DNA from 4 places in the Shinella sp. G-2 genome. Region 4 is predicted to be linked to each of the others. Evidence: predicted binding sites of a transcription regulator. Region 4 holds the regulator's gene; each other region holds the start of a gene.

Region 1 (2,198 bases), on a different contig from region 4:
GCGACGGGGCGCGACGATCTTCTGATCGCCGAACCCGTCGACGCGGCCGTGGCGATGATCGACGCCTGGCCACACTGGCCGTCGCCCGTGGTCGTCATCGCCGGCCCCGTCGGTTCGGGCAAGTCGCACCTCGCCGCCATCTGGCGCGAGAAGGTGGGCGCTGATCTTATCGAGGCGAAGGCGGAGAACGGCGCGGAAGAGGCGGCCGAGCGCGGCCCCGTGCTCATCGAGGATGCCGACCGCGCCGGCTTCGACGACCGCACGCTGTTCCACATCATCAACAATGTGCGCCAGCACGGCCACACGCTGCTTATCACCTCGAGACTCTGGCCGATGTCCTGGCCGGTCGAACTGCCGGATCTGCGCTCGCGCCTCAAGGCCGCCACCGTGGTGGAGATCGGCGAGCCCGACGACGAACTGCTCTCGCAGGTCATCGTCAAGCTCTTCGCCGACCGCCAGCTCTTCGTCGACGACAAGCTCGTCGCCTATATCGTCGCGCGCATGGAGCGCTCGCTGGAGGCCGCGCAGACGCTGGTGGAACGGCTCGACCGGCTGGCGCTCGCGCGCGGCAGCCGCATCACCCGCGCGCTGGCGCAGGAAGTGCTGGGCGAAATGGTCGGTGGCGGGGATTTCGCGGACTAGAGTTTGTCGGGCAAAAGTGGGAACCGGTTTTCCCGAAAAGACGAATGTCTGGTTCAATCCGAACCTGACATGCTCTCGGAACGGGCCTTTCCGCGCCGATTTCCACCCGCCCGGATTGACTGTCACAGTTCTGTCGTCAAACTGCGCTAAGCGCTTCGCGGATAAGCAGAAATCGAGCGCGGCAAGCTGGGGCGGAACTTCAATGGATACAGTGACATCCGACATGTCTCAGGAAAAGCCGGTCGAAGCCGTCGTGCCGGAAGGCGCATCCGTCGATGTCGAGGCGCTGATGGCCAGCCCCACGCGCTTCATCAACCGCGAATTCTCCTGGCTCCAGTTCAATCGCCGCGTCCTCGAGGAAACGCTGAACACGGCTCATCCGCTGCTTGAGCGCATCCGCTTCCTGTCGATTTCGGCGGCCAATCTCGACGAGTTCTTCATGGTGCGCGTCGCCGGCCTCGAGGGTCAGGTGCGCCAGGGCGTCGGCATTCGCAGCCCCGACGGCAAGACCTCGGCCGAACAGCTCGACGACATCCTCAAGGAGATCGACAATCTCCAGATGGAGCAGCAGGCCTCGCTCGCCGTGCTCCAGCAGTATCTCGCCAAGGAAGACATCCTCATCGTCCGCCCGACGGCGCTTTCCAGCGACGACAAGGTCTGGCTGCAGCAGGAGTTCATCCAGTCGATCTTCCCGGTGCTGACGCCGCTGTCCATCGACCCGGCCCACCCGTTCCCCTTCATCCCCAATCTCGGCTTCTCCATCGGCCTCCAACTCGAAAGCACGATGGGCAAGGAGCCGATGACGGCGCTCCTGCGCCTGCCGGTCGCGCTCGACCGCTTCATCCGCCTGCCGGACGCCAAGGGCGCCATCCGCTACATCACGCTGGAGGACGCCGTCGGCCTCTTCATCGGAAAGCTCTTCCCCGGCTATATCGTGCGCGGCTCGGGCACGTTCCGCATCATCAGAGACAGCGATATCGAAGTGGAGGAAGAGGCCGAAGACCTCGTGCGCTTCTTCGAGACGGCGCTGAAGCGCCGTCGCCGCGGCTCGGTGATCCGCATCGAGACCGACTCGGAAATGCCGGAATCGCTGCGCCGCTTCGTCGTCGGCGAACTCGGCGTGCCGGACAACCGCGTCGCCGTCCTGCCGGGCCTGCTCGCCCTCAACACGCTGTCGGAGATCGCCAAGGCGCCGCGCGACGACCTGCGATTCGAGCCCTACAATGCCCGATTTCCCGAGCGCGTCCGCGAACACGCCGGAGACTGCCTCGCCGCCATCCGCGAAAAGGACATGGTCGTCCACCACCCTTACGAAAGCTTCGACGTGGTGGTCCAGTTCCTTCTCCAGGCTGCGCGCGATCCTGACGTTCTGGCGATAAAGCAGACGCTCTACCGCACCTCCAACGACAGCCCCATCGTGCGCGCGCTGATCGACGCGGCCGAGGCCGGCAAGTCGGTGACGGCGCTGGTCGAGCTGAAGGCCCGCTTCGACGAGGAAGCCAACATCCGCTGGGCGCGCGACCTCGAACGGGCCGGCGTGCAGGTCGTCTTCGGCT
Region 2 (2,198 bases), on a different contig from region 4:
ACGAGGCCTTCGATGTCGTGCACCCAGATGTTCTCGACCTTCGCGCCCAAGGCGACGAGCTGGTTGAGGCAGGCGAGCGCGGCCGCGCCGGCGCCCGAGGCGACGATCTTGGCATCCGAAAGCGCCTTGCCGGCCAGTTCCAGGCCGTTCAGGATCGCCGCCGCGACGATGATCGCCGTGCCGTGCTGGTCGTCGTGGAAGACCGGGATGTCCATCTTCTCGCGCAACTGGCGCTCGACCTCAAAGCATTCCGGCGCCTTGATGTCCTCGAGGTTGATGCCGCCGAAGGTCGGCTCCAGCGCGGAAACGACATTGACCATCTCGCCCACGGTCGGCGCGTCGATCTCGATATCGAAGACGTCGATGCCGGCGAATTTCTTGAACAGGACGGCCTTGCCTTCCATGACCGGCTTGGAGGCGAGCGGACCGATATTGCCGAGGCCGAGAACGGCCGTGCCATTGGAGACGACGGCGACGAGGTTGGCGCGGGCCGTATAGTCGGCGGCGGTGTCCGGATTGTCCCGGATGGCGAGACAGGGCGCGGCCACGCCCGGCGAATAGGCGAGCGCCAGGTCGCGCTGGTTGCCGAGCGGCTTGGTGGCGGTGATCTCGAGCTTGCCGGGGCGGGGGTGGCGGTGGAAGAAGAGGGCCTGCTGGTCGATATCGCCGCTTACGGGGCCGTTCTGCGTCCTCGATTTATCACCCGTGCTCATGATGCTCCCTGCCATATGCTGTTTTCGTTGCGGCTATTCGTGGCACGAAACCGCCGCGACGCGAAGTTTTCGGAACCTTCCATAAAGCCGCAATCGTCCGCGCGCGCAATGCCTATTTGCGGACGGAAAATGCATAGGTGTGTCATCAATTTGAAACAGGAGTCTGGTTTTCAACGGAACCAAAGCCGCCCGTCATGACGATGATCGCGGCGGCCGGCCACCCGGAGACCAAAGGCATGACCGTGACCCCCGTCGATCCCAATGTCCGCCATTTCCGCACGCTGTTCATTTCGGATGTGCATTTGGGCTCCAAGGCGGCCAAGGCGGACTTCCTCATCGATTTCCTGCGGCATCATGAAGCCGAGACCATCGTGCTCGTCGGCGACATCGTCGACGGCTGGCGGCTGAAGCGCGCCTGGTACTGGCCGCAGGCCTTCAACGACGTCACGCAAAAGCTCCTGCGCAAGGCGCGCAAGGGCACGCGCATCATCTACATTCCCGGCAATCACGACGAGTTCCTGCGCGATTTCCCCGGCACGCATTTCGGCGGTGTTGAAGTCGCTGAGCGCATCATCCACGAGGCGGCGGACGGCAAGCGCTATCTCGTGCTGCACGGCGACGAGTTCGACGTCGTGGTGCGCCATGCCCGCGTCGTCGCCTATCTCGGCGACTGGGCCTATGACGCGGCCATCGCCATCAACGTCGTCTTCGCCGCCATCCGCCGCAAGCTCGGTCTGCCCTACTGGTCCTTCTCCGCCTGGGCCAAGCAGCAGGTGAAGTCGGCGGTGAACTTCATCGGCGAGTTCCAGCGCGTCGTTGCCGAGGAAGCGCGGCGCAACAATGCCGACGGTGTCATCTGCGGCCATATTCACCACGCCGTCATCACGGAGATCGACGGCATCCGCTACATCAACAGCGGCGACTGGGTGGAAAGCTGCACGGCCATTGCCGAGCACCACGACGGCGAGATGGAGCTGATCACCTGGCAGAAGCTCGCCTCGGTTCCGGCCGAGGTGCTGCCGGTCTCGCGGCAGATGCCGGCAATCGAGGCGCGCACGCCGGTGGGCGTCGAAGCCGCCTAGCGCGTGGAGGGCCGCGCGGCGTTCGCGCAGCAGGGACATGCGATCCCGCCCGGCAGAAATAGCGCATTGGCGTACGTACATCGCCGTGCTAGAGCCGGGAGCGTCCCAACGCAGGTTCCCCGCCAATGACTGCCCCTTCCGGGTTCTCCGTGACTTCAGGCGCGCCGCCGTTCTTCGCCGCGCGCATCGCCCTCGTTTTCTGCGCACCCATGATGGTGAACGGCATTGCGCTGCCGTTCTTCCCCGTCTGGCTGGAAACGCTCTCGATGAACGATTCCCAGATCGGCATCGTGCTGGCCCTGCCGATGTTTGTGCGCGTCTTCACCGCGCCGCTGGCCGGCATCCTCGCCGACCGGATCGGCGAGCGTGCGGTCGTGCTGCTCTGGTCGGGCCTGCTGTCGCT
Region 3 (2,198 bases), on a different contig from region 4:
GTGGCGATGGAATTCGCGGCATCGTGCAGGCCGTTCAGGAAGTCGAACAGCAGCGCGATGCCGACGAGGCCGATCAGCAGCGGAAAGGCGAGGGTGGCGTCCATCAGACGTTCTCGATCACGATACCGCTGATTTCATTGGCGACGTCCTCGAAGCGGTCGACGACCTTCTCGAGTTCCCCGTAGATCTCGCTGCCGATGATATAGGCCATCGGATCGGTGGTGCGGAACTGGCGGAAGAGGTCCTTCAGGCCCCGGTCGTGCAGCTCGTCCGAGCGGCCCTCGACGCGGGTGACTTCCTCGGCGATGGCGCTGAGGCGGCCGGCATGCACGCCGACCTTGTCGAGCAGCGGAATGGCTTCGGCGATGAGATGGGCGGCCTTGACGACGGCTTCGCCCATTTCCTGCATGCCGGGCTGGAAGCTCGTCTGCTCGTAGAGGCGGATGGTCTTGACCGTCTTGTGCATCATGTCGATGGCATCGTCCATCGACTGGATCAGGTCCTTGATGTCGCCGCGGTCGAACGGGGTGATGAAGCTGCGGCGGACGGCGAGCAGAACCTCGCGCGTGATGTCGTCGGCCTGGTCTTCCAGTTCGACGATGCGGTCGCAGTGCTTTTCGAGATCCGGACCGCCGGCAAGCGCCGCACGGAGGGATTCTGCAGCGCCGACGACGGTGCGGGAATGCTGCTGGAAGAGATCGAAGAACCGGTCTTCACGCGGCATGAGTTTGCGAAACAGCGAAAGCATGGATGCCCCTTACGTGGCTGGGGTTGTCATGCGGCTGTCATAATTGAGCGGGAAGGCGCTGGAAAGCACTGATTCGCCGCTTGTCACAATTCTCTTTGCCCGCGGTAAACGGCCCGACCAGGGCTTCAAGGGCGGGCAAGGTCCTTGGCGAGCTCCACCTTTTCGAGCGGCGTGTCGAGGATCGGGTCATGCCGTATGCCGCGCCAGATCTCGCGGTAGCCGCGGTGCCGGTAGAGCCGGAACGCCCGCGCGTTGGCCGCCGCGACCTGGAGGCGCGCCTGCCCATGGCCGCGCTCCGCGATCTCGCGTTCCAGCGCCGCAAGAAGCGCCGAGCCGACGCCGCGCCCCTCGAAGGCGGGTGAAACCCAGATGTCGCTGATCGTGTCGTCGGCGTGTTCGCAGGCGCCGAAACCGGCAGGTTCCTCCCCGTCGGTTGCGACGAGGATGCGCGGTCCCATCGCTTTCAGGAAGGGCAGAAAGGGATTTTCGGCGGTGACCCGCGCCACCACGCTTTCGGGCACCAGCGGCTGGATGCCCCTTCGCCAGGCGGCAAGGCCGATCGCGGCCAGCGCCTTGAGATCGGCAGGCGTTGCCGCGCGGATGCCGATCACGGCACGATCTTGAACGGCTGCTGGCTGATGGCGACGGCGCCGCTCGCCGTATCGCGGAAGCGGTAGCGCAGCACATAGTCGCCGGCGGGCGGGCTGGTGAGGTTCAGCGTCAGCTTGGCGAAGACCTCCTGGTTGCGCACGCTGCCCTTGAAGTCGAAGGAGCCGAAGGCCTTCTGCTCGGCAAGCTTCGTGCCCTTGGGGTCCGTGAGTTCGAGATCGACGGTGAAATGGGATTCCAGGCTGCCGCCATCGGCGGGGCGCCAGGTAAGGCCGACGGGCTCGACATAGGAGATCAGCGCTTCGCCCGCCTTGAAGTTGGTGTCCTTGCGCGCGGCATACATGCCGTAGCCTTCCGGCGGGGCGGAAACGAAGACGGCCTTGCCGATGGAGAAGGGCAGCGTCGCGGCGAAGGCGCCATAGGCGTCGCGGATCGTGTTGTGCGCGCCGACCGTATCGCCGGCGGCGGCCTGTTCCTCCGCCTTCTTGGCGGCTTCGACCAGCGGGCCGGCAAAGCCGGATGCCGGGACGAGCGCCGACGCGAGCGCGGCCACAAAGGTCATACGCAACAGGGACTTCGGCACCAACATGCAGTCTTCCTCCAGCCAGGAGGCGGCAGGATGCGGACAAGCGTGACAACAGTCAAGAACGCCGCTCAGTTCTTCCAGAACAGCGGCGTCAGGATCACCAGCACGGTGAGGATTTCCAGACGCCCGAGCAGCATGAGGAAGGAGAGGATATAGAGCGCGGCGTCATGGAAGCCGGCGAAGGTGCCGGCCGGGCCGATCGCCTCCGTGACGCCGGGGCCGACATTGGACAGCGAGGTCGCGGCGGCCGAGATC
Region 4 (2,198 bases):
GGGCCGCTTCGGCTGACGCTTCCGTCGCCAGGCATCCCTGAAACCGAGTGCATTAAGGACAGAACCATGTCATCGACCCATATTGTCTCGATCTACGACGAAGAACTGAAGTACCTCTCCCGCCGCATCTCCGAAATGGGCGGCACCGCCGAGCAGATGGTGGCCGATTCCGTGCGCGCCCTCGTCACGACGGACGCGGCCCTTGCCCAGAAGGTCATTTCCGAGGACGTCATCCTCGACACTGCCGAGCGCCAGATCAACGACAAGGCGGTCGTCACCATCGCCAAGCGCCAGCCGATGGCGGCGGACCTGCGCGAGATCATGGGCGCGATCCGCATCGCCGCCGAACTGGAGCGTGTCGGCGACCTCGGCAAGAACACGGCCAAGCGCGTCATCGCCGTGCAGAGCTCGGGCATGCCCCGCAAGCTCGCCCGCGGCCTGGAGCACCTGGCCGAACTGGCGCTGATGCAGTTGAAGGAAGTGCTCGATGTCTACGCCACCCGCTCGGTGGACAAGGCCAAGGCCATCCGCGAGCGCGACGACGAGATCGACGCCATCTACACCTCGCTGTTCCGCGAACTCCTGACCTACATGATGGAAGACCCGCGCAACATCACGCCCTGCACCCATCTCCTGTTCTGCGCCAAGAACATCGAGCGCATCGGTGACCACGCGACCAACATCGCCGAGACCATCTACTACATGGCGACCGGCTCCCAGCCGGAAGGCGAGCGCCCGAAGGACGACACGTCGACCTCCGTGGTCGCCGCCGACGTCACCGAGTAAAAGAGAAGCAGGGTTCAAACTCCATGGTGCCCAGAATAGCCGTCGTGGAAGACGAGGAGGCGCTCAGCGTCCTCCTGCGCTACAATCTCGAGGCGGAAGGCTTCGAGGTCGATACGATCCTCTCCGGTGACGAAGCCGAGATGCGCCTGCAGGAGCGCATGCCCGATCTGCTCATCCTCGACTGGATGCTGCCCGGCGTCTCCGGTATCGAACTGTGCCGGCGCCTGCGCCAGCGCCCGGAAACCGAGCGCCTGCCGATCATCATGCTGACGGCGCGCGGCGAGGAGAGCGAGCGCGTGCGCGGTCTTGCCACCGGCGCGGACGACTATGTCGTCAAGCCCTTCTCGACGCCGGAACTGGTCGCCCGCGTGCGCGCCATGCTGCGCCGCGCCAAGCCCGAGGTCGTCTCGACGGTGCTGCGCTGCGGCGATATCGAACTCGACCGCGAGACGCACCGCGTCCACCGCCGCACCCGCGAAGTACGCCTCGGCCCGACGGAATTCCGCCTGCTGGAGTTCCTGATGACCTCGCCGGGCCGCGTTTTCTCGCGCTCGCAGCTTCTGGACGGCGTCTGGGGCCATGACATCTATGTCGACGAACGCACGGTCGACGTCCATGTCGGGCGCCTGCGCAAGGCGCTCAATTTCGCCAACATGCAGGATGTCATCCGCACGGTTCGCGGTGCGGGCTACTCGCTGGAAACCTGAGCGGACGAAATTCCTCCCAAGGACGGAAATGGGCCCTGCGGGGCCTGTTTGCGTCTTGGGGGTTCCGTTCCCCGGCCTTGTCCCCAAACGAAAACGGGCCCTTTCGGGCCCGTATTGCATCTTGCTATCGATGACTGATCAGCGCATCCGGCGCCGCTCGGCGGACGGCTGGTAGGCGAGGCGCTGGTGATAGGTGCAGTAGGGCGAATTGTCCGGGGACTCGTTGCCGCAGAAATGGAAGTCGTCGTTCAGCGGGTCGCCGATCGGCCACTTGCAGGTGCGCTCGGTCAGCTGCGTCAGTTCCAGCTTGCGCGACATCGGCACGACGGTGCCGTTGCCATTGGCCGGAACCGGAAGCCGTTCGCTCTGCACGTCGAAATCGGCGTCCATGTCTTCCTTCGGCAGCGCGTTGCCGGTGGGGCGGGCGACGGCGCGCGGGGCAGCCGGGCGGGCCGTGAAGTTCGACGGGCGCGGCGCGGCGGCCGCCGCCGGGCGCTTCGGGCGGGCGGCGGTCTGCGTGCCGCCGGCCTTGGCGCGGCCCGGCAGGTTCAGCCGGTGCACCTTGCCGATGACGGCATTGCGGCTGACGCCGCCAAGCTGTGCCGCGATCTGGCTTGCGCTGAGGCCCTCGCTCCAGAGCTTCTTGAGTTTCTCGACGCGCTCGTCTGTCCAGTTCATGCTTTCGTCTCCGCTCGGCGTTCGATG

What was found. The regulator PhoB, encoded in region 4, activates phosphate uptake and scavenging genes when phosphate is short. The targets are predictions, from matches to a motif close to TGTCATNNANCTGTCAT.
Region 1: the regulator PhoB is predicted to act here: its motif matches at 763-779, upstream of V8U06_RS10930 (RNA degradosome polyphosphate kinase).
Region 2: the regulator PhoB is predicted to act here: its motif matches at 854-870, upstream of V8U06_RS03295 (UDP-2,3-diacylglucosamine diphosphatase).
Region 3: the regulator PhoB is predicted to act here: its motif matches at 773-789, upstream of V8U06_RS03990 (DUF47 domain-containing protein).

The regions. Positions count from the first base shown of each region.
Region 1 covers NZ_JBBEYH010000005.1:33,705-35,902, reverse strand. The annotation lists gene hdaA (DnaA regulatory inactivator HdaA) at 1-642, shown strand, start outside; gene V8U06_RS10930 (RNA degradosome polyphosphate kinase) at 845-2,198, shown strand, end outside.
Region 2 covers NZ_JBBEYH010000001.1:657,355-659,552, forward strand. The annotation lists gene V8U06_RS03290 (NADP-dependent malic enzyme) at 1-713, opposite strand, end outside; gene V8U06_RS03295 (UDP-2,3-diacylglucosamine diphosphatase) at 950-1,795, shown strand; gene V8U06_RS03300 (MFS transporter) at 1,921-2,198, shown strand, end outside.
Region 3 covers NZ_JBBEYH010000002.1:29,392-31,589, reverse strand. The annotation lists gene V8U06_RS03995 (inorganic phosphate transporter) at 1-104, opposite strand, end outside; gene V8U06_RS03990 (DUF47 domain-containing protein) at 104-748, opposite strand; gene V8U06_RS03985 (N-acetyltransferase family protein) at 874-1,359, opposite strand; gene V8U06_RS03980 (hypothetical protein) at 1,356-1,919, opposite strand; gene V8U06_RS03975 (TrkH family potassium uptake protein) at 2,012-2,198, opposite strand, start outside.
Region 4 covers NZ_JBBEYH010000004.1:59,889-62,086, forward strand. The annotation lists gene pstB (phosphate ABC transporter ATP-binding protein PstB) at 1-16, shown strand, start outside; gene phoU (phosphate signaling complex protein PhoU) at 67-786, shown strand; gene phoB (phosphate regulon transcriptional regulator PhoB) at 810-1,493, shown strand; gene V8U06_RS09385 (GcrA family cell cycle regulator) at 1,632-2,171, opposite strand.